Pseudosulfitobacter sp. DSM 107133: one gene and its partners. The protein of the gene in region 3 binds, or shares a complex with, the protein of the main gene of each other region. Links are inferred from orthologs where the notes say so. Each region holds a gene or a part of one and is shown on either strand. Other genes may lie near its edges. The genes, in order: DSM107133_RS03200, accB, accD and accC.

The links.
Region 1: the proteins of accD (region 3) and DSM107133_RS03200 are in contact, whole or in part, in a solved structure (PDB 8UXZ), measured with the Escherichia coli proteins. The link is inferred for Pseudosulfitobacter sp. DSM 107133 from one-to-one orthologs.
Region 2: the proteins of accD (region 3) and accB are in contact, whole or in part, in a solved structure (PDB 8UXZ), measured with the Escherichia coli proteins. The link is inferred for Pseudosulfitobacter sp. DSM 107133 from one-to-one orthologs.
Region 4: the proteins of accD (region 3) and accC are in contact, whole or in part, in a solved structure (PDB 8UXZ), measured with the Escherichia coli proteins. The link is inferred for Pseudosulfitobacter sp. DSM 107133 from one-to-one orthologs.

The regions. Positions count from the first base shown.
Region 1 is NZ_CP085154.1:646,192-653,830, reverse strand. The notes cover bases 2,841-5,669. They hold DSM107133_RS03200 (acetyl-CoA carboxylase carboxyltransferase subunit alpha), read left to right. Parts: upstream 2,841-3,688; coding sequence 3,689-4,651; downstream 4,652-5,669. Other genes in these bases: DSM107133_RS03190 (SprT family zinc-dependent metalloprotease), read right to left, coding at 5,381-5,669; DSM107133_RS03195 (GntR family transcriptional regulator), read right to left, coding at 4,700-5,350; DSM107133_RS03205 (LysE family translocator), read left to right, coding at 3,036-3,629; DSM107133_RS03210 (Lrp/AsnC family transcriptional regulator), read right to left, coding at 2,841-2,963. Also shown: N-acetyltransferase DgcN, read right to left, coding at 1-743; DSM107133_RS03220 (L-malyl-CoA/beta-methylmalyl-CoA lyase), read left to right, coding at 1,022-1,978; DSM107133_RS03215 (DUF302 domain-containing protein), read left to right, coding at 2,049-2,504; more of DSM107133_RS03210, read right to left, coding at 2,511-2,840; more of DSM107133_RS03190, read right to left, coding at 5,670-6,073; DSM107133_RS03185 (TIGR02300 family protein), read left to right, coding at 6,181-6,513; DSM107133_RS03175 (hypothetical protein), read left to right, coding at 7,345-7,639. UniProt on the Escherichia coli protein: Component of the acetyl coenzyme A carboxylase (ACC) complex. First, biotin carboxylase catalyzes the carboxylation of biotin on its carrier protein (BCCP) and then the CO(2) group is transferred by the carboxyltransferase to acetyl-CoA to form malonyl-CoA.
Region 2 is NZ_CP085154.1:2,549,323-2,556,861, reverse strand. The notes cover bases 1-2,729. They hold accB (acetyl-CoA carboxylase biotin carboxyl carrier protein), read right to left. Parts: upstream 1,747-2,729; coding sequence 1,255-1,746; downstream 1-1,254. Other genes in these bases: DSM107133_RS12525 (AMP-binding protein), read left to right, coding at 1,904-2,729; accC (acetyl-CoA carboxylase biotin carboxylase subunit), read right to left, coding at 1-1,244. Outside these bases: more of DSM107133_RS12525, read left to right, coding at 2,730-3,367; DSM107133_RS12520 (ABC transporter ATP-binding protein), read right to left, coding at 3,494-4,249; DSM107133_RS12515 (ABC transporter ATP-binding protein), read right to left, coding at 4,262-5,023; DSM107133_RS12510 (branched-chain amino acid ABC transporter permease), read right to left, coding at 5,034-6,275; DSM107133_RS12505 (branched-chain amino acid ABC transporter permease), read right to left, coding at 6,279-7,310; DSM107133_RS12500 (substrate-binding protein), read right to left, coding at 7,403-7,539. UniProt on the Escherichia coli protein: This protein is a component of the acetyl coenzyme A carboxylase complex; first, biotin carboxylase catalyzes the carboxylation of the carrier protein and then the transcarboxylase transfers the carboxyl group to form malonyl-CoA.
Region 3 is NZ_CP085154.1:3,500,392-3,503,185, forward strand. It holds accD (acetyl-CoA carboxylase, carboxyltransferase subunit beta), read right to left. Parts: upstream 1,987-2,794; coding sequence 1,015-1,986; downstream 1-1,014. Other genes in the region: DSM107133_RS17435 (folylpolyglutamate synthase/dihydrofolate synthase family protein), read right to left, coding at 1-1,018; DSM107133_RS17445 (CPBP family intramembrane glutamic endopeptidase), read right to left, coding at 2,047-2,794.
Region 4 is NZ_CP085154.1:2,554,865-2,560,108, forward strand. Bases 1-2,929 are described here. They hold accC (acetyl-CoA carboxylase biotin carboxylase subunit), read left to right. Parts: upstream 1-753; coding sequence 754-2,106; downstream 2,107-2,929. Other genes in these bases: DSM107133_RS12525 (AMP-binding protein), read right to left, coding at 1-94; accB (acetyl-CoA carboxylase biotin carboxyl carrier protein), read left to right, coding at 252-743; aat (leucyl/phenylalanyl-tRNA--protein transferase), read left to right, coding at 2,106-2,738; DSM107133_RS12545 (DUF2155 domain-containing protein), read right to left, coding at 2,702-2,929. In the rest of the region: more of DSM107133_RS12545, read right to left, coding at 2,930-3,061; outer membrane lipid asymmetry maintenance protein MlaD, read right to left, coding at 3,058-3,531; DSM107133_RS12555 (NADH:ubiquinone oxidoreductase subunit NDUFA12), read right to left, coding at 3,532-3,915; DSM107133_RS12560 (RidA family protein), read right to left, coding at 4,004-4,366; ATP-dependent Clp protease ATP-binding subunit ClpX, read right to left, coding at 4,440-5,244. UniProt on the Escherichia coli protein: This protein is a component of the acetyl coenzyme A carboxylase complex; first, biotin carboxylase catalyzes the carboxylation of the carrier protein and then the transcarboxylase transfers the carboxyl group to form malonyl-CoA.

The DNA of each region.
Region 1 (7,639 bases), 2.9 Mb from region 3 along the record:
TCGTGGCAGATGATCAGCGCGTCGGGCTGGCCCCCATGGATCAGCGCCAAGGTCACGCCGGAATAGCTGACGTGGAACAGGCTGCCCTGCCCCTCGATGATGTCCCAATGGTCGGCATCGTTGTCGGGCGTCAGGTATTCGATCGAACCGGCCATAAAGTCGGCCACGACCGCGTCCAGCGGCACGCCTTCACCCGTGATCAGGATACCGGTCTGCCCCGTGGCGCGGAAGGTGCTTTTCACACCCTTGGCTCGCAGCGCCTCGTCCAGCGCCAGTGCGGTGTACATCTTGCCGACGGAACAGTCGGTCCCCACGGCCAGCACCCGCTTGCCGGTGCGCTTTTCACCGTTGGCGATGGGATAATCCACGGATGCGACGCGAACGTCGTGCATTTCGCGCCCGAATTTTGTGGCAGCAGCAACCAGTTCGGGTTCGTCCTCCAGCAGGTTGTGCAAACCGCTGGCCAGATCATAACCCGCTTCCAGTGCGGCCAGCAGGACTTCTTTCCACGCCTTGGAGATGATCCCGCCACGGTTCGCCACGCCAATGACCAGCGTTTTGGCGCCGGCGGCCAAACCCTCATCCAGCGTCATATCGGTCAGTTTCAGGTCTGCGCCGCAGCCGTCCATGCGATATTGGCCAACCGCGTTGTCGGGGCGCCAGTCCTTGATGCCTTGTGCCACTTTGGCAGCCAGTTGGTCAGGCGCATCGCCCAGGAAGAGCAAATAGGGGGTCTTGATCATTGTGGCAGTCCTTTGGTCTTGCGTTTCGTCGGCCCAAGCCGCTTTGAACGGATACTGCGCAAAAACCGCTGCAACTTCATACGAAGTCCAGCGCAGAATGCGGGAAATGAACATATTTCTTCGAATAAATGCTGCAAAATTAGAAGAAACTCCCGCCGTCTCTCACTTGAACACACCGCAATTGCTGCACTTGCGAAATCAAGCTTGCGAAGCGCAGCGTAATTTAATACCAGCTAAACCCAGATGTGACGCAACAATATTACCCGAAAGGTTCGCAGATGAGCTTCCGCCTTCAGCCCACGCCCCCCGCACGCCCCAACCGCTGCCAGCTTTTCGGCCCCGGCTCGAACACCAAGCTGTTCGCCAAGATGGCTGCCTCGGCCGCTGACGTAATCAACCTGGATCTCGAAGACAGCGTTGCCCCTTCGGACAAGGACAGCGCGCGCGCCAACATCATTCAGGCAATTTCCGAATACGACTGGGGCACCAAGACGCTGTCGGTACGGATCAACGGTCTGGACACCCCTTACTGGTATCGTGACGTCGTCGATCTGCTGGAGCAGGCAGGCGAGCGTCTGGACCAGATCATGATCCCCAAAGTGGGCTGCGCCGCCGACATCTATGCGGTCGATGCACTGGTCACCGCGATTGAGACTGCCAAGGGGCGCACCAAGAAGATCAACTTCGAGGTCATCATCGAATCGGCCGCAGGCATCGCCCATGTGGAAGAAATCGCCGCATCTTCGCCGCGTCTGGTCGCGATGAGCTTGGGCGCCGCTGATTTTGCCGCCTCGATGGGGATGCAGACCACCGGCATCGGCGGGACGCAGGAAAACTATTACATGCTGCGCGACGGGGCAAAACACTGGTCCGATCCGTGGCACTGGGCACAGGCTGCGATTGTTGCCGCCTGCCGCACCCACGGTGTGCTGCCGGTCGATGGCCCCTTTGGCGACTTTTCCGACGACGAAGGTTTCCGTGCGCAGGCGCTGCGGTCGGCCACGCTGGGCATGGTCGGCAAATGGGCCATCCACCCCAAGCAGATCGCACTGGCCAACGAGGTGTTCACCCCCTCGGAAGAGGCCGTCGCCGAAGCCCGCGAGATTCTGGCCGCGATGGAACAGGCCAAGGCCAACGGCGAGGGTGCCACCGTCTACAAGGGCCGTCTGGTCGACATCGCGTCGATCAAACAGGCCGAGGTTGTCGTCAAACAATACGAGATGATCACCGGCTGACGCGCTCGTGACTGGATTTGCGGGGCGCATTCGTGCCTCAATGGGGCCTCCACCTATCGTGAGAGGCCCCATGCGTTTTCTGATTGCCCTGCTGATGCTGTCCCTGCCCGCCTTCGCCGAGGTCGCGGACATCACCCCGCGTGACGGCTGGACCGTAATCCGCACCGCCAAACCCTATGACCAACTGGTTGCGGACGTGAAAACAGCCGCCAAGGCGCATCAGATGGGTGTCGTCACCGAGGCCGGCCCCACCGGTGCCGCCGCCGCCCGAGGCATCACCATCCCTGGCAACCGTGTGATCGGCCTGTTCAACAATGCGCTGGCCGTGCAGATCCTGAACATCGACTCCCACGCGATGATCGAAGCGCCGATTCGCGTCTATGTCACCGAGAATGCGGACGGCACGGCCACGCTCAGCTATAAACTGCCCTCTGCGATCTATGCGCCCTACAGCAGCAACCTCAAGCCCGTCGCGACAGAGCTGGACGCGACATTTGCCGCCATCGCGGCGCAGGCCAGCAACTGACGCACACTACGCCCGTTCATCCTTGGGCGAGCCGATGACCACATATGACGTGATCGCATTCACCTGCGGCAAGTCGCCCAGCATGTCGGTGTGAAACGCCTTGTAGCTCTGAAGATCGGCACATTCGACACGCAACAGATATTCGTAGGTGCCCGTGGTGTTATGACATTCACGCACCTCGGGCGCGCGGGCGATGGCACGCTCGAACGCCTCTTGCGCCGCCTTGGTGTGATCGCGCAGGCCGACACCGATATAGGCGACAAAACCTGTCCCCAGCGCCGTGCGGTCCAGCACCGCGCGATAGCCTTTGATCAAGCCGTTGCGCTCCATTTCCTGCACCCGCCGCAAACAGGCCGAGGGGGACAGCCCCACGCGGTCGGCCAGTTCCAGATTGCTGATCCGACCATTGCGGCTCAGCTCTTGCAATATCTGTTCGTTTTTTGAATCCAGCTTGGCCATAAATTGCAAAACTCCGTGACTATGCACCAAGTTTGCAATTTCAAACCGCCAATACAACGTCATTCATTGCGCATGACAGTTGATATTCTCCTTGCCCTTGCGGCCTTTGCTCTGGTGAGTTCGATCACGCCGGGGCCGAACAACCTGATGCTGATGGCGTCGGGCGCGAATTTTGGCTTTGCACGCACGGTGCCGCACATGCTGGGTGTGGGGCTGGGCTTTGTCCTGATGGTGGTCGTCGTGGGCATGGGACTGGCGCAGGTGTTTGACGCCTACCCTGTCAGCTACACGGTGCTCAAGGTCGCCTCGATCCTCTATCTTGGCTATCTGGCGTGGAAAATTGCCAATGCCGCACCGATCAAACGGGGCGAGGCGACGGGCACGCCGATGACCTTCCTGCAAGCCGCTGCCTTCCAGTGGGTCAATCCAAAGGCGTGGGCGATGGCCCTGACGGCCATATCCGCCTATACGCCGGACACCACATTTGCGGCCATCGCACTGGTGGCGGTGGTCTTTGGCGCGGTCAACCTGCCCTCGGTCAGCCTGTGGACGGTAATGGGCCAACAGATGGCGCGCGTCCTGACGAACCCCACCCGGCTGAGGGCGTTCAACTGGACCATGGCCGCCTTGCTGATCGCATCGCTTTACCCGGTCCTGTTTCCCTAAGATTGCATTCGCCGCCCACCCCCGCCATATATCGGACAAAGCCGAAGCGGAGCGAGCAGATGACTCAATATATGGATTTCGAGAAGCCACTGGCTGAAATCGAAGGCAAAGCCGAAGAATTGCGCGCCATGGCCCGCAACAATCCCGACACCGACACCAGCGCCGAGGCCGCAGCACTGGACGCCAAGGGCAAGGCGATGATGCAGGATCTGTACGGGTCGCTGACGCCGTGGCGCAAATGTCTGGTGGCGCGCCACCCCGAGCGGCCCCATTGCATCGACTATGTCAAACGCCTGTTCACCGATTACACGCCGCTGGCAGGTGATCGCAACTTTGCCGACGATCATGCGGTGATGGGTGGGCTTGCTCGGTTCAACGACACGCCGGTGATGGTGATCGGCCATGAAAAAGGCAACGACACCAAATCACGCATCGAACGCAATTTCGGAATGGCCCGCCCCGAGGGTTACCGCAAGGCAATCCGCCTGATGGATCTGGCGGGCCGCTTTGGCCTTCCTGTCGTTACGCTGGTGGACACGCCCGGCGCCTATCCCGGCAAGGGTGCGGAAGAACGCGGCCAGTCCGAAGCGATTGCTCGGGCCACCGAGAAATCGCTGCAAATCGGCACGCCGGTTGTCTCTGTGGTGATTGGTGAAGGCGGATCGGGCGGGGCTGTGGCCTTTGCCACGGCGAACCGTGTCGCGATGCTGGAACATGCGGTCTATTCGGTGATCAGCCCCGAAGGCTGCGCGTCGATCCTTTGGAAAGACGCCGAAAAGATGCGCGAAGCGGCCGAAGCCCTGCGGCTGACGGCGCAGGATCTCAAGCAGCTGGGCGTCATCGACAAGATCATCCCCGAGCCGATGGGCGGCGCACACCGCCACGCACACCAGGCGATTGATTCGGTCGGCAAGGCGATTGCAGAGATGCTGAAAGACCTGAAAGGCATGGATGCCAAGGCGCTGATTAACGACCGCCGTCGCAAGTTTCTGGATTTGGGCAGCAAGGGGCTGGCGGCGTAAGGCGTCAGCCACCACCGCAACGGACTGGCTGGCGGCGCGCCTGTCAGCTCAGCGCGCCAGCATCCGCAAGCCCTGCGTCACATCCGTGCGAACGGCCAGCCGCAATCCCGGCTCGTCGCCCGCCCGCAAGGCCGCGATAATCAGCTTGTGGTAATGCGGCGGCTCGGTCCGGCGCAGCCGCCCGTACAGCGCCCGCATTGTCGGCCCCATTTGCAGCCACACGGTTTCGGCCATCGCCAGCATCGCAGGCGCCTGGGCGCGCAGATACAGCGTGCGGTGAAACTCCAGATTGGTGCGAATATAGCCAACCGCATCGCGGTGGGCCACAGCCTCGGACACGGCACCGTTGATGGTCTGCAACCGCTCGATCAGCGCCATATGCGCGCGCGGCAGGGCGCGGCTGGCCAGCTCGACCTCGATCAGGGCGCGCAGGGCGGCCAGCTCCTCGATCCGCTCGGCGGACAGCTCTGGCGTGCCCATGCGCCCCGACGATGACATCGTCAGCGCCCCTTCGGCCACCAGACGGCGCACCGCCTCGCGTACAGGCGTCATGCTGACCTCGTAATCTTTTGCGACCCCGCGCAGGGTCAACGCCTGACCGGGGGGAATATCGCCATGCATGATTCGGCTGCGCAACTGGCGATAGACCCGATCATGGGCGGCTGGCGTAACTTCTGTGGCGCGTGCTGGTGTTGTCATGCCGCCTTGTGATCACAAAATTCGAAACGGTCAATCATCAAAACGAAAGCGGTGATATTCGGACCCGTGCTGACGCAGCCACGCACGCGCTTCGCCGTAGGGGCCGTGGATGCGTGTCACAGCGTCCCAGAACGCCTGTGCGTGGTTCATCTCTTGCAGATGGGCCACCTCGTGCGCTGCGACATAATCCAGCACCGTTTGGGGCATCATGACCAGCCGCCACGAATACATCAGCGTGCCGCGTGTCGAACAGGACCCCCACCGCGAACGGGTGTCGCGAATGCTGATCCGCTGATAGGGCCGCCCCAAACGTGCAGCATAAAAATCAGAGGCCGCCGCCAGTCGCGTCCGCGCCAGCGCCTTCAGATGCGCCTGCAAGCGCGCGCCCACTTGCTCAGGCGCGCCGGGCACAGTGATCGAACTGTCACCCACAACGACGCGCCGCCCGGCTCCCGGCACAATCAGCCGCGACTGACCCAAAAGCGGCACTTCGACCCCGTGGGTGATGACAACGTTCTCAAGACGGCTCTGCAGATGGCCGCGAATCCAGTCTTCCTTGGAACGGGCAAAGGCCATCGCTTCGCGTTCGGCCACGCCTTTGGGCAGCGTCAGGGTCACCCGCCCGTCCAGGGACGACACCCGCAACGAAATCCGCCGCGCCCGCGCCGACCGGCGTAAAACCACCTCGACAGGCGGTCCTTCTTGCAACAGATGCATGGCCATCCTATCTGCTCCTTTACCCACTTATCACGAAGGCTTTGACTCCGGGCACACCATATGGCACTTGCCCTGAATCGCCTAGATGCAACAGAGATTTCAAAGGGGACACCATGCCCAACGAAGAATGGGGTACGAAACGCCTTTGCCCGACCACCGGCAAGCGGTTTTACGACCTGAACAAGAACCCGATCGTCAGCCCCTACACGGGCGAAGTGGTTGAGCTGGACGCCAGCAAATCCCGCATGATTGCCGCCGACGCCGAAGACGCCGTCACGGCCAAGGCAAAAGCAGCGGATAACGACGACGATGACGTGGTACTGGACGATGACGACAGCGATGTTGATGTCGATCTGGATGATGACATCCTCGAAGACGATGACGACGACGATACAGTTCCGCTGGAAGAAATCGCCGACGTGGCGTCGGACGACGACGATTTGTAAAGCTTTTGGCAGGCGTGATCTTTTCGCTTGATCCCGCCCGCCAAACCGCCTAATCAGCGGCGCACGGACCCAAGAGGGTCGCCAAGGATGGGGCATTAGCTCAGCTGGGAGAGCGCCTGCATGGCATGCAGGAGGTCAGCGGTTCGATCCCGCTATGCTCCACCATCCCTTTTTGAAAAGGAGCAGATAGTTCTGCCTTTCTCGTCAGAGCAAATGCCTCTCCTGTGCGGAGAGGTGCTGTTTTCCTTGCGAAAATCTATGCTGCTTTGATCCACGCCCATTGCGTGTTGATCGCCTCGCAGCCCTAACATGTCGTTGGTTATGAAAAGCGCCGCATAGCTCTTCCATTTACGACAATGGTTTTTCCATTTTGTTGAAGATTGGGCGTTATGAGCTAGAGAAAACCCAAACCCGATTGATCTGCCTGCCGACTGAGTTTGAAGAGCTTTATGGCCAGATTGCGCTTCCGCCTAAACCTTGTCCAAATACTCGATCGCATTTCGGACGCCGACTACGGAAGATTTCGTCGCGTAGGGCTTCTCTTCGAACACCTCCAGCTAATCCGACCAATTTGCGAAACAGATGGTCTTCACTCCCAGAGGACATGAACCGCGTCCTCCTTGCCTCCTTGTCGGAGACAGTGACAGCACATATATTAGGGGTACGGGCGGTGGCCTCATGCCACCAACGATAAATGTCCCCGGGGATCCGTCCTCGGTAAGGAACCTGGATCTAAGCCGGGCCTGCATTCTCGCTTTAGCGGGATGTTGGCTCATTCACGAGATCTAGGGCCACGGATGCAGGTCCTCATATCAGAATGGAGACGGCATCATGTCGAACATCATCAACTTCCCCGCCATCCGCCGCCTTAAGCGCCTCAGCGGCGAGGTCTTCCAGATTGCAAAGCATCCGCTTCACGAGGTCAGGCTGCGGATCAACCTGCCTAATAATGGTCGGCCTGAAGCCGAGGATCTGCTTTATGGCCATCTCTTCCGCCTTCTTCAAAAGCTGCATGGCTTCGATCAGACTAAGGGCTTCACTCTGGATGTCCTGCGTGGCGGCGAGTGGCACGAGCTGCCGCACTCGGTGCGTCCGAAGCTTCTCAAGAACTTCTTGATCAATGTTG
Region 2 (7,539 bases), 950 kb from region 3 along the record:
GTGTCCACACCGTCCACGATCAACTCTCCCAAGGCGCGGCCCAGACGTGCCAGTGCCTCGGGGCGATCTCGGCCATGGACGATCAGCTTGCCGATCAGGCTGTCGTAATAGGGCGGGATCGAATAGCCGTCATACAGCGCCGAATCCATCCGCACCCCCAGACCGCCGGGCGCGTGGTACTGCGTGATCCGGCCGGGGCAGGGGGAAAAGTTGGGCAGGCGTTCGGCGTTGATGCGCACTTCGATGGCGTGACCGTTGATTTTCAGGTCCTCTTGGGTAAACGACATGGGCAGGCCCGCGGCCACGCGGATTTGTTCGCGCACCAGGTCGACGCCAAAAATCCCTTCGGTCACAGGATGTTCCACCTGAAGACGGGTGTTCATCTCGATGAAATAGAACTCGCCGTTTTCATAGAGAAACTCGATCGTGCCCGCACCGATATAGTTGATGTTGGCACTGGCGTCGGCGCAGATCTTGCCGATGCGGTCGCGTTCTTCCTGGGTGATGGAGGGGCCGGGGGCCTCTTCGAACACTTTCTGGTGGCGCCGTTGCAGCGAACAGTCGCGTTCGCCCAGGTGCACCGCGTTGCCCTTGCCGTCGCCGAACACCTGAATTTCGATGTGGCGGGGCGTGGTCAGATATTTCTCGATATAGACTTCGTCGTTGCCAAAGTTCGATTTGCCTTCGGCGCGCGCGGTCATGAAGGCGCGTTCCATCTCGGCGGCGGAACCGGCGACTTTCATACCCTTGCCACCACCGCCGGCTGTTGCCTTGATGATGACCGGATAGCCCATTTCGGCACCGATGCGTTTGGCGTCTTCCAATGTGTCCACGCCGCCATCGGAACCGGGGACGCAGGGCACACCCAGTTTTTTCATCGTGTCCTTGGCGGTGATCTTGTCGCCCATGACGCGGATGTGATCGGCGGTGGGGCCGATGAACGTCAGGTCGTGGTCCTGGATGATCTGCACGAATGCAGCGTTTTCGGACAGGAAGCCATAGCCGGGGTGAATCGCCTCGGCTCCGGTGATTTCACAGGCGGCGATGATCGACGGAATCGACAAATAGGACTGTGTCGACGACGGCGGGCCGATGCACACGCTTTCGTCGGCCATGCGCACATGCATCGCGTCGCTGTCGGCGGTCGAATGGACCGCAACGCTGCCGATGCCCATTTCACGGCACGCACGGATGACGCGCAGTGCGATCTCTCCGCGGTTGGCAATCAGGATTTTGTTGAACATTGTCAGATCCTTATTCCAGGATCACAAGCGGGGCGCCAAATTCGACCGCCGCGCCATCATCCACCAGGATACGCTTGACAGTGCCGGCACGCGGGGCCGGAATGTGGTTCATGGTCTTCATCGCCTCGACGATCAGCAATGTGTCGCCTTCGGACACTGTCGTGCCAACCGAGATGAACGACGGCGCACCGGGTTCGGCTTGCATGTACACGGTGCCAACCATGGGCGAGGTCACGGCGCCGGGATGATCTGCGGGGTCTTCGGCGGCAGCAGGCGCTGAGGGCGTGGCGGCTGGTGCCGCAGCAGCAGGTGCGGCAGTAATCTGGGCCGGGGCGGCGGCATAGCCTGCCACGGGGGGATGTTCGCGCGAAACGCGCACGTTCAGGCTGTCGTCCTCGGCATAGTCGCGTTTGACCTGAAGCTCTGTCAGATCGTTTTCGCGCAGCAATTCGGCCAGCGCCTTGATAAAGGCCACGTCGTCGTCGTGTTTGTTCTTTGTCATTGTCGTCCTCGACCTCTTGTCAGGGGCGTTGAACGCCCCCTGTTCTGGGGTCGGGTTATAGGCCAGATGTGCTGCATTGGAAAGCATGGCTTTGGCAGATTGAAGCAGTCCTGCGCTTGCGCCATATTCCGGCCAGGGGATAGGCGGAGGGCAGTGGATGAATTTGGCGACATGGCTAGAACGGACAGCGGCGGCGGATTCACGGGCGCAGGCGTTGTATAGCGGCACGCAAGCGGTGGCCGATTACGGGACATTCGACAGATTGGCACGCGAACTGGCCGGCTGGTTGGGTGCACAGGGGGTGGCCCCTGGTGACCGCGTGGCGATCTTCATGGCCAACGTGCCGGATTACCTGGTGGTCATGTGGGGCTGTTGGTATGCGGGGATCTGCGTCGTTCCGATCAATGCAAAACTGCACGGGCGCGAGGCGGCCTATATCTTGCAGGATTCCGGTGCAAAGATGGTTTTTGCGACAGCGGCGCAGGCACAGGCATTGCGGGCTGCGCAGGTGGCGGCAACGATCATCGAGGATCTGCCCCAAGGTACGCCGGTGATCCGTTCCGTACACCGCAATGAATATGATCTGGCATGGCTTTTTTACACGTCCGGCACCACGGGGCAGCCCAAAGGTGTGATGTTGTCGCATGGCAATCTGATGGCCATGGCGCTGAGCTATTTTGCAGATGTGGATCAGGTGCACCGCAGTGATGCCGCCCTATATGCTGCGCCGATGAGCCATGGTGCGGGGCTGTATAACCTGATGCATGTGCGCATGGGCGCGCGGCACGTCTGTCCGGCGTCGCAGGGGTTTGATCCGGCTGAAATACTGGATCTGGCCGAACATTTTGGAAATGTGCATATGTTTGCAGCGCCCACGATGGTGACGCGCCTGACGGCTTACGCAACGGCGTCAGGCCGGTCGGGTCAGGGATTGCGCACGGTGGTTTACGCAGGCGGGCCGATGTATCTGGCGGATATTCTGGCCGCGCGCGCCGCCCTGGGCGATGTGTTTGTACAAATTTACGGGCAGGGCGAATGCCCGATGGCGATCACGGCGCTGTCGCGGGCGGACGTGTCGGGCGATGACATGGCGCGGGTGGCCTCGGTCGGGCAGGCGCAGTCCTGTGTCGAGCTGGGCATAGGCGACAGCGCGGGCGCGTTCTTGCCGGCAGGGCAGGCAGGCGAGATCATGGTGCGCGGCGCGCCGGTGATGTTGGGATATTGGAACAATCCGCGTGCCACTGCCGAAACCCTGCGCGACGGCTGGTTGATGACCGGCGACATCGGCATGTTGGACGCCCAGGGCTATCTGACACTGCAAGACAGGTCCAAGGACGTGATTATCTCGGGCGGCAGCAATATTTACCCGCGCGAGGTCGAAGAAGTGCTGCAAAGCCACGCAAGCGTGCAGGAGGTGTCGGTGGTGGGCCGGCCACATGCGGATTGGGGCGAGGAAGTGGTGGCCTTTGTGGTGGGGACCGCGACAGATGCGGATCTGGATGCGCTGTGCCGTGACCACATTGCGCGGTTCAAGGCGCCCAAGGCCTATATCCACGTCGATGCCCTGCCCAAGAACAACTATGGCAAGGTGCTGAAGACGGAATTGCGGGCGCTGCTGTAAAGGGCGGCCACGCGTTTGCAAAGGTTTGCAGATTGTAGCGAAATTTAGGGCAATGCCTGAGCATTGTTTCCACAAATGGGGCCGACCGGTTTCGGCCAGCCCCCTGTGCGACGCAAAGCGGACCGGTCAGATTGCCAGATACTCTTCGCGCAGTTCCTTGTTTTCCAGCACTTCGGCGGCGGTGCCGTCAAAGACGATTCCCCCCGTGTCGAGGATCACCGCGCGGTCGGCCAGTTGCAGCGCGCGCACGGCGTTCTGTTCGACGATGATGGTCGTGATGCCCTGTTCCTTGATAATGCGCAGGGTCTTTTCAATCTCGTCGACGATGACAGGGGCCAGTCCCTCATAGGGTTCGTCCAGCAACAGCACCTTGATGTCGCGGGCCAGCGCGCGGGCAATCGCCAGCATCTGCTGTTCGCCACCCGAAAGGGTCACGCCCTCTTGCAAGCGCCGTTCGCCCAGCCGGGGGAACAGGTCATACAGACGGTCAATCGACCAGCCGATCGGCGGGGCAATCTGTGCCAGTTTCAGGTTTTCCTCGACGGTCAGGCCCTGAATGATCCGTCGATCCTCCGGCACCAGTCCCAAACCGGCCTGCGCGGCCTCGTAGCTGGACATCTTGTGCAGCGGTTTGTGATCCAGCCAGATCTCGCCCTTGCGCACCTCGGGGTCACCCGTGCGCGCAATCGACCGCAGGGTCGAGGTTTTGCCCGCGCCGTTGCGGCCCAGCAGGGCCAGAATCTCGCCCTCGTGGACGTTAAAGCTGACGCCTTGGACGATATAGCTTTCGCCGTAATAGGCGTGCACATCCCAGACCGAGAGAAAGGCAGGGGCGGTTGCCGCTTGGTTGGCGTTCTTCGAGAAGTCGGGTTTCGTGTTCATCTGGGCCCGTCCTTATGCTGCCTGGGTTTCGCCAAGATAGGCTTCGCGCACCTTGGGATGGCCCTTGATGTTGTCGGGTGTGTCTTCGACCAGCGGTGTGCCCTGCGCCAGCACGGTGATCCGCTCGGCCAGCGAAAACACCACATGCATGTCATGTTCGATGATGGCGATGGTGATGTCGCGCTCTTCCTTGATCTGTTTCAGCAGGTCGATGGTGTTGTTGGTGTCGGCACGCGCCATGCCTGCGGTGGGTTCGTCCAGCAGCAGCAGGCGCGGTTCCTGGGACAGGCACATGCCGATTTCCAGCCGCCTTTTGTCCCCGCGTGACAGGGATGCGGAATGCATGTGGCGTTTGTTCGACATGTTCATTTCTTCCAGCATGTGTTCGGCCCGTTCCACGATGTCACGGTCGTCCAGCATGTTGGCCATCGCGTTCAACCCGAATGATCCGTCGCGCTTGGCAAAGCAGGGGATCATCATGTTTTCCATCACCGTCAGATCACCAAAGATTTCCGGCGTCTGGAACACGCGACTGATGCCCATTTGGTTGATTTCATAGGGTTTGCGCCCCAGAACCGATTGGCCATCAAACAGCACCGATCCGGTGTCGGGGATCAGCTTGCCCACCAGACAGTTCAGCAGCGTCGACTTGCCCGCGCCGTTGGGGCCGATGATGGCGTGCACGCTGTTTTCCGCGATGCTCAGGTTCACATCCCCCAGCGCCTGCAACCCGCCAAAGCGCTTGCCGACATTTTTGACTTCGAGAATACCCATCGTCTGTCTCCTATTCGGCAGCTGGGTTGCGTTGTTCGGCAGCGTCGGCCTCGGCCTCGGCAGTCGAACGTTTGGGGCGGCCAAAGACCATGCGCCCCAGACGTTTGCCGCCCTCGACCAGCCCGCCGGGCAGGAAGATGATGACGATCATGAACAACAGCCCGAGCGTCAGATGCCAGCCTTTGCCCACGAAGGGGTGGATGATCGTCACAAGGAAATCCTCGACGCCGTCAGGCAGGAAGCCCAGCCATTGATGCAGCACCCCGTCGTTGATCTTGCTCAGGATGTTCTTGAAATACTCGTTGAAGCCCGCGCCAAGGATCGGGCCGATCAGCGTGCCGACGCCGCCCAGAATGGCCATGATCACGATCTCGCCCGAGGCGGTCCAGTGCATCCGTTCGGCCCCCGCCAGCGGGTCCATCGACGACAGCAACCCGCCAGCCAGACCGGCATAGATGCCCGAGATGACAAAGGCGGCCAGCGTATAGGGCTTGGTGTTCAGACCGGTGTAGTTCATCCGCTGCTGGTTCGATTTCACCGCCCGCAACATCATGCCAAAGGGCGAGCGGAAGATGCGGATCGAGATATAGAAGGCGATCAGCATGATGATGCCGCACAGGTAGTAACCTGCGTTGAAGGTGAACAGCCAGTCGCCCAAGCGCAGCTCGTAGCTGTCGCGCATGGCGATGCCAAAGAAGTTGGTCACCGGCAGCGATCCGTCCGCCGTGGTCGATTGCCCCAGCACACGCGGGTCGGTCAGCAGCAGTTGCAGGCCGGTTTCACCATTGGTCAGGTTGAAGTTCGACGTGGGGTTGCCCAGCACCGAATAGGCCAGATTGTAAGACATCTGCGCAAAAGCCAGCGTCAGGATCGAGAAATAGATGCCCGAGCGGCGCAGGCTGACGTATCCGATGGCCAGCGCGAAGATACCCGCCACCACCATCGACAACAGGATGCCGGGGATCACGTTCATGCCCAGCAGTTTGAACATCCAAACCGCCGAATACGAACCGACACCCAGAAACGCCGCATGGCCAAAGCTGAGGTATCCGGTCAGGCCGAACAGGATGTTGAAGCCGATCACCAGAATGCCAAATATCACAAAGCGTTGCATCAGGTCGGGGTAGCCCGCATTGAACATCTGCGCGAGGCTGGAGCCCTGCGGGAAGGGGTTCAGGATGAAGGGCGCAAGCGCCACCATCACCATAACCACCATGAACAGGGTAAAGTCTTTTTTGGTCAGTCCGAGCATGTCTTATTCCTCCATCACGCCTTTGCGGCCCATCAGGCCACGGGGACGGGTCAGAATGATGATGATTGCCACCACATAGATGATGATCTGGTCGATGCCGGGCACAATGGCCTTGACCTGGTTCATCGAGGCAAAGGCTTCGAGGATGCCAAGCAGGAAACCGGCCAGCACCGCGCCGGGCAGGGAGCCCATGCCGCCGACGACAACGACGACGAAGCTCAGCACAAGGAAATCCATGCCCATGTGGTAATTGGGCGAGTTGATGGGCGCGTACATAACCCCCGCCAGCCCTGCCACGGCAGCGGCGATGCCGAACATGATGGTAAAGCGGCGGTCGATGTTGATGCCCAGCAGGCCCACGGTTTCACGGTCCGCCATGCCCGCGCGCACCACCATGCCGAAGGTGGTGAATTGCAGGAATGCAAAAACCGCACCGATGATGACGGCAGCAAAGGCAAAATAGACCATGCGCCAGTAGGGGTAGATGATCGCATTGGGGTCAAAGCCGATCAGCACCCCGAAATCGAACGACCCGCGAAACGCCTCGGGCGCGCCGGTGGGGATCGGGTTGGCGCCGTAGAACGCCTTGATCACTTCTTGCAGGACGATGGCCAGGCCAAAGGTGACAAGGATCTGATCTGCGTGGGGGCGTTTGTAGAAATGTTTGATCAGGCCGCGTTCCATGATGAAACCGATGGCGACCATGACCGGAATGGCAAACAGGATCGCCAACGGCACCGACCAGTCGATCAGGGCGGCGCCCACTTCGGGACCGAACCAGCTTTCGACATAGGGCGTGCTGATCTTGGCAGGATTTCCCAGAAAATCGGTTTTTGTCGGGTCCTCGACGACGGTGGACAGGTTCAGGATGCGTTGCAGGGTGACGGCGCAAAATGCACCGATCATGAACAGCGCCCCGTGGGCAAAGTTGACCACACCCAGCGTGCCAAAGATCAGGGTCAGGCCAAGGGCGATCAATGCATAAGCAGAGCCTTTGTCCAAACCATTGAGAAATTGAAGGATTATCTGATCCATCGTCCCACTCGTTTTATGTAAAGGGAAACTGCGCCCGCAGGCGGCAGGGACTTGCGGGGCAGGCGTTGGCCCGCCCCGCAGATTGAACGGCCTTAGGCGCCGGGGTTACACGATCCCAACGCACCGCCCGAGAACATCGGGTGATCGACGGGATAGGTGACCTGCTCGGTCGGCGTGACTTCGACGATTTCCACGAGATCGAATTCGTTCTCGGGATTCTCTTTGCCGC
Region 3 (2,794 bases):
TGTTCAACATGCCGCAAATCAGATGCGTGGGACGCTTGGGCAGATTCCCCAGAACCTGTGCCAGCGCCTCGCCTGCTGCGGGGTTGTGCCCGCCGTCCAGCCACAGTTCAGCCGCGCCGGCGCGGTCGGCCAGCGGGCCGCTGCGCAAACGCTGCATCCGGGCGGGCCATTGCGCGTTGGTGACAGCGGCGGTGCAGGCTGCTTCGTCCATGCCAAGCGCACGCAGCACCATCAGCGCGGCGCCGGCGTTTTGAACCTGATGCGCCCCGATCAGATTAGGCAGGGGCAAATCCAGCAAGCCTTTTTCGTCCTGAAAGGCCATGCGCCCGTGATCCGGCCCGATGTGCCAGTGCTGGCCATAGACCATCAGCGGCGCGCCAAGACGGGCGGCGACGCCTTCGATCACGTCCAGCGCATCGTCTTCCTGCGGGCCAACCACACAGGGCACGCCGCGCTTGATGATTCCGGCCTTTTCCCCCGCGATTTCGGCCAGAGTGTCGCCCAGAAACTGCTGGTGGTCGATGCTGACCGGGGTAATCACCGTGACCGCCGGTTTTGCAATCACATTGGTGGCGTCCAGACGTCCGCCCAACCCCACCTCAAGCAGGGTGTAATCCGCAGGGGTGCGCGCAAAGGCCAGGATCGCCGCGACGGTGGTGATCTCGAAATAGGTGATCGTTTCGCCATTGTTGGCGGCATAGCATTCATCCAGAACCGCGCTCAGCGCGTCCTCGGTGATCAGATCGCCCGCCAGCCGGATACGTTCGTGAAAACGCGCCAGATGCGGCGAAGTGTAGGCGTGCACACGTTTGCCCGCGGCCTCAAGCCCCGCGCGGATCATCGCCTGGGTCGACCCCTTGCCATTGGTGCCTGCGATGTGGATCACCGGCGGCAGGTCGTTCTGTGGATTGCCCAGCGCATCCAGCAGCCGCCAGACACGGTCCAGCGTCAGGTCGATAATCTTGGGATGCAGCGCCATCATCCGTTGCAGGATGACATCCGAACCTTGTGCGGTCATTTCTTCGCGGGCGCCGGTTTTTCTGCGGCGTCGGCCTTGGGCGCGGCGGCAGGTTCGGGCGCTTTAACACTCGCCTCGGGCGTTGGCTCGGGCGGCGGCAGGTCGCCTTTAACGGCGGGAGGCAGGCCCAGCAACATGCGGGTGATGTTGATCAGCTCGTCACGCATTTCGGTGCGCGGTGTCACGCGGTCCAGCATACCATGATCCAGCAGGTATTCGGCGCGCTGGAACCCTTCGGGCAGTTTTTCGCGGATGGTCTGTTCGATCACGCGCGGTCCGGCAAAGCAGATCAGCGCATTGGGTTCGGCAATATGCACATCGCCCAGCATCGCATAGGACGCGGTGACGCCGCCCGTGGTCGGGTGGGTCAGCACGACGATATAGGGCAGGTTCGCCTCTTTCAGCATCTGCACGGCGACCGTGGTGCGCGGCATCTGCATCAGCGACAGGATACCTTCCTGCATCCGCGCGCCACCGGCGGCGGAAAACAGAATCAGCGGGCGCTTGAGCTTGACCGCTTCTTCGGCGGCGGCGATGATCGCGTTGCCCACATACATGCCCATGGACCCGGCCATAAAGGTAAAGTCCTGCGCACAGGCCACGATCGGCGTGCGTCCGATCTCTCCTGTGGCGACCAGCATCGCCTCGGCCTCGCCGGTTGCCTTTTGGGCTGCCTTCATCCGGTCGGGATATTTCTTCTGGTCCCGAAAGTGCAACGGGTCGGCATTGGGAGTCGGCACGCTGACTTGCGAAAAAATACCGCCGTCAAACAACGCCTTGAACCGCTCGCGCGGGGTGATGTTCATGTGGTGGCCGCAGTTGGTGCAGACGTTCAGATTGTCACTGACCTCGCGGTGGAACAGCATGGTGCCGCATTCATCGCATTTGGTCCACAGATTGTCCGGTGTCTCGCGACGCGAAAAAATCGAATTGATCCGTGGCCGGACGTAGTTGTTGATCCAGTTCATGTGTACACTTTCTGCTGGCCTGTTGGTCCCCCAGATAATGCCCGCGCCCGACAATTGCAATCAACGGCGCAAGGCAAGTCGCACAGCCAGCCAGCTGGTCAGCATGATCGCAAAATCAACGGGCAGCCATAGCGCGACAGCGGCTTCGTCTGCCAAGCCAAAAGGCATGACATAAAGCGCCAGGCCCGACAGGTCGTCAGGCATGGCCGTGAACAACATTGCCATCACGTTGTTGATGAAATGCACGGCAATGGCAGGGCCCAGCGTGCCCGACCGCGCTGTCAGGTCCGCCATAAGCAAACCAAACATGCCCGCCCATGCGGCAACCCAAAGGGCATTCTCGCCGGATGTCTCGGGCGCGTAGTGGCCAAGAGCGAACAGCGCTGAAGGTATCGCCATCCAGACCAGAGGCGATGCAAACCGCGCGGCAAGCTGCTGCTGGATGTATCCGCGAAACAAAAGTTCCTCGGCGCTGACCTGCACCAGAACGGCCAGCAAAGACAGCGGCAGCAATGCGGCCCACCGCCCAAAGGGCAGTTCTGGCACCAGCGGCGGCTCCATCCCCCACGGGGGCAGCACCCAAAGCGCCACTGACAGCATCACCATGGCCGTCAGGGCCAGCCGGAATTGTCCGGCGCATTCGCGCCATGGACCAAGCAACGACAGCATCGGGCGACGGTGCAGCACCACCAGAACCCGCCCCAGGACCAGCATCAACAAGCCAAAGCTGAACAGCAGTAAAAACATCGCCGATGGCGTGGCCCCGCTTTGCAGATCATCGTAAAACCGCGCTGTGCTTTCAGGTGGC
Region 4 (5,244 bases), 950 kb from region 3 along the record:
TCCCGTAATCGGCCACCGCTTGCGTGCCGCTATACAACGCCTGCGCCCGTGAATCCGCCGCCGCTGTCCGTTCTAGCCATGTCGCCAAATTCATCCACTGCCCTCCGCCTATCCCCTGGCCGGAATATGGCGCAAGCGCAGGACTGCTTCAATCTGCCAAAGCCATGCTTTCCAATGCAGCACATCTGGCCTATAACCCGACCCCAGAACAGGGGGCGTTCAACGCCCCTGACAAGAGGTCGAGGACGACAATGACAAAGAACAAACACGACGACGACGTGGCCTTTATCAAGGCGCTGGCCGAATTGCTGCGCGAAAACGATCTGACAGAGCTTCAGGTCAAACGCGACTATGCCGAGGACGACAGCCTGAACGTGCGCGTTTCGCGCGAACATCCCCCCGTGGCAGGCTATGCCGCCGCCCCGGCCCAGATTACTGCCGCACCTGCTGCTGCGGCACCAGCCGCCACGCCCTCAGCGCCTGCTGCCGCCGAAGACCCCGCAGATCATCCCGGCGCCGTGACCTCGCCCATGGTTGGCACCGTGTACATGCAAGCCGAACCCGGTGCGCCGTCGTTCATCTCGGTTGGCACGACAGTGTCCGAAGGCGACACATTGCTGATCGTCGAGGCGATGAAGACCATGAACCACATTCCGGCCCCGCGTGCCGGCACTGTCAAGCGTATCCTGGTGGATGATGGCGCGGCGGTCGAATTTGGCGCCCCGCTTGTGATCCTGGAATAAGGATCTGACAATGTTCAACAAAATCCTGATTGCCAACCGCGGAGAGATCGCACTGCGCGTCATCCGTGCGTGCCGTGAAATGGGCATCGGCAGCGTTGCGGTCCATTCGACCGCCGACAGCGACGCGATGCATGTGCGCATGGCCGACGAAAGCGTGTGCATCGGCCCGCCGTCGTCGACACAGTCCTATTTGTCGATTCCGTCGATCATCGCCGCCTGTGAAATCACCGGAGCCGAGGCGATTCACCCCGGCTATGGCTTCCTGTCCGAAAACGCTGCATTCGTGCAGATCATCCAGGACCACGACCTGACGTTCATCGGCCCCACCGCCGATCACATCCGCGTCATGGGCGACAAGATCACCGCCAAGGACACGATGAAAAAACTGGGTGTGCCCTGCGTCCCCGGTTCCGATGGCGGCGTGGACACATTGGAAGACGCCAAACGCATCGGTGCCGAAATGGGCTATCCGGTCATCATCAAGGCAACAGCCGGCGGTGGTGGCAAGGGTATGAAAGTCGCCGGTTCCGCCGCCGAGATGGAACGCGCCTTCATGACCGCGCGCGCCGAAGGCAAATCGAACTTTGGCAACGACGAAGTCTATATCGAGAAATATCTGACCACGCCCCGCCACATCGAAATTCAGGTGTTCGGCGACGGCAAGGGCAACGCGGTGCACCTGGGCGAACGCGACTGTTCGCTGCAACGGCGCCACCAGAAAGTGTTCGAAGAGGCCCCCGGCCCCTCCATCACCCAGGAAGAACGCGACCGCATCGGCAAGATCTGCGCCGACGCCAGTGCCAACATCAACTATATCGGTGCGGGCACGATCGAGTTTCTCTATGAAAACGGCGAGTTCTATTTCATCGAGATGAACACCCGTCTTCAGGTGGAACATCCTGTGACCGAAGGGATTTTTGGCGTCGACCTGGTGCGCGAACAAATCCGCGTGGCCGCGGGCCTGCCCATGTCGTTTACCCAAGAGGACCTGAAAATCAACGGTCACGCCATCGAAGTGCGCATCAACGCCGAACGCCTGCCCAACTTTTCCCCCTGCCCCGGCCGGATCACGCAGTACCACGCGCCCGGCGGTCTGGGGGTGCGGATGGATTCGGCGCTGTATGACGGCTATTCGATCCCGCCCTATTACGACAGCCTGATCGGCAAGCTGATCGTCCATGGCCGAGATCGCCCCGAGGCACTGGCACGTCTGGGCCGCGCCTTGGGAGAGTTGATCGTGGACGGTGTGGACACCACTATCCCGCTGTTCGATGCGCTGCTGCAAGAGCCTGACATCCATTCGGGCAACTACAACATTCACTGGCTGGAACACTGGCTGGAGACGCATTTGCAGCCTGCATAATGGATCTCACTCCCGAGATTCTTTTGCACGGGTACAGTATCGGGATTTTCCCGATGGCCGAAAACCGCAACGACCCAGAGGTGTTCTGGGTCGATCCGCGTCTGCGCGGGGTGATGCCGCTGGACGGGTTCCACATGTCCCGCAGCCTCGCCCGCGCCATGCGCCGCAGCGACTGGCAGGTGGCGATCAACACCGATTTTCTTGGCACCGTCGACGCCTGCGCCGACCGCACCGAGACCTGGATCAACGCCGAGATCCGCAGCCTCTACAACGCCCTGCATCAACAGGGTTACGCCCATTCCTTCGAGCTCTACGAGGGCGTTTCACTGGTGGGCGGTGTCTATGGCGTGACGCTGGGAACCGCGTTTTTCGGGGAAAGCATGTTTTCACGGCGCACCAACGCATCAAAAATGGCGCTGGCGGCCTGTGTCGATCATCTGCGGCGCTGCGGTTTTACCCTGTTTGACACACAGTTTCTGACCGACCATCTGAAATCACTGGGCGGCGTGGAAGTGTCACGCGCGGGCTATCACAAGATGCTGGAAAAGGCACTACAAGGTCAGGCCAGCTTTACCGCCCTGCCCCCGCCGATGCTTCAGGACGTGGTGCAGCGCAGCACCCAGACGTCATAACGCGGGTGCTCCATCGCATTCAGCGCCGGGGACGACGCGACCATCCAGCCCGAAAACAGCACCCCTGCGCGGCCTTGCTGGCTGATCTCAAGCGATGCAAAAGCGTCGCCCGACGGGTTGCCCGCCGGATAGCGACATTCACGCAGAACGATGTTCAGACGGCCAAACTGCACGCTTTCGCCCGCCGCGACCTGCATGTCGGTAACGTGACCATTGAACGTGTCCAGCCCGCGCAGGACCGCGCCGCTGGCATTCGATGTCTCTTGGGCCGCCGCAGGCAACGCAAGCGCCATCAGCCACAAACCCGCCAGCAGATGTTTCACTGGCTGGCCCCGTCGCCGGCTGAATCGCCACCACCGCCACCCACAAATTTCAACAACAGCGAAATCAGGGAAACGGCCCCTTGGGTGTCGGAAATCACATCGCCCGGCTCAAAGGCAAAGGGCGACCCGCCGGGAACGATTTCGACAAAATTGCCGCCCAGCAAGCCTTCGGAGCTGATCACGATGGCGCTGTCGTCTGGAATTTCGATTGATTTGGCCACAGCCACCGTGGTGTCGGCGCGAAATGTCTCGGGGTTCAGCGCCACTGCGGACACGGTCCCCACCTTGACGCCGGCCAGCCGCACATCGGTGCCTACGCTTACGCCTTCAAGGCTGCGAAAGCTGGCTTGCAAGGGATAGCTGTCGCCGCCCGAGCTTAGCCCCGCAGTTTGTGCCGCATAGACGCCAAAGGCAACGGCAGCAGCCAGAACGACGCTGCCCACCAGAACTTCTGTAGTGTTTTCAGACATTTATTCGGGGCTCCACGCCTCGTAGTCGCTGCGATCCGCAGGCTGAACCCGCCGGATCGATCCCGCAGGCGCGTAGGCCATCGCGGTGCCGGTCAGGTTTTCCTGGTGCGGTTTTTCCCACGCCTTGTGCACCAGCGGCTTGTCCGTGGGCGTTTCGTCCCATGTGCGATGAAGCCAGCCGTGCCAATTGGGATCAATGCGCGATGCTTCTGCCTCGCCGTTGAAGATCACCCAGCGTTTGCTGTCATCTTCATTGCGGTAGAAAATATTGCCCTCGGCATCTTCACCCACTTTGGTGCCTTTGCGCCATGTGAACAGCTGTGTGTTCAGGGTTTGCCCGTTCCACCACGTCACGGCGCGCAACATTGATTTGAGAATACCCATTTTGGCCTCCGAAAGCTTTGTATTGTCTATGCCGCATACCGCGCGCAACGTCCAGTGAACAGGTGCGCGCAGCGGTCTTTTCGGGCGGTTACGCGCCCGCCAGCGCCGTCACTTCGATCTCGATCAGGTATTTGGGGTCGATCAGCCCGCATTCGATCATCGTCGCTGCGGGCGGGTTGTCGCCAAATGTCTTTTGCAGCACCGGCCAGCACGCCTCGAAATCGGCGGCATTGGGCAGCATATAGGTCACCCGCACCGCCTTGTCGAACCCGCTGCCTGCCTCGGTCAGGGCCTTGCCGATGATCTCAAGCGCATCGGCGCATTGCGCCTCGACAGTGTCGCCCTGCCCCACGGTGCCCGCCACATGGACAAAGCCGCCCGCGACCACAGCGCGGCAATAGGCAATCTTGGCCTCGAACGCGCCACCTGAATGTATCCGTTTGATCTTCATGTTATTTTCCACTGTTGCCATAAAAAAGGCGGCGCCTGCGCACCGCCTTTGTCACATTTCCAAGGCATCCGCCTTAGCCCGCTGTTGCAGGTTCTTTTTCCGCATCGGCATGGATCATCAGCGGCGCGGCGTCGGAATTGACAGCCTCTTCATTGACGACCACTTCGGTCACACTGTCCAGACCGGGCAGTTCGAACATGGTGTCCAGCAGAATATCTTCCAGGATCGAGCGCAGCCCCCGCGCACCGGTTTTGCGCAGGATTGCCCGTTTTGCAATCGCGGTCAGCGCATCATCGGTAAAGGTCAGTGTCGTATCTTCCAGCTCGAACAGACGCTGGTACTGTTTGACCAGCGCGTTCTTGGGCTGGGTCAGAATGGTAACCAGCGCATCTTCGTCCAGATCTTCCAGCGTCGCCAGTACCGGCAGTCGGCCAACGAACTCAGGGATCAGACCGAATTTCAGCAGATCTTCCGGCTCAAGATCGGTAAAGATCTCGCCCACGCCGCGTTCGTCATTATCGCGTACATCGGCGCCAAAGCCCATGGCCGACCCTTTGCCGCGTGCGGCGATGATCCGGTCAAGACCGGCAAAGGCCCCGCCACAGATGAACAGGATGTTCGTTGTATCAACTTGCAGGAATTCCTGCTGTGGATGCTTGCGCCCGCCCTGCGGCGGCACCGAGGCAACGGTGCCCTCCATCAGTTTCAGCAACGCCTGCTGCACGCCCTCGCCCGAGACGTCGCGGGTGATCGAGGGGTTTTCCGACTTGCGCGTGATCTTGTCGACCTCGTCGATATAGACAATGCCACGTTGCGCGCGTTCAACGTTGTACTCAGACGATTGCAGCAGTTTGAGGATGATGTTTTCAACATCCTCG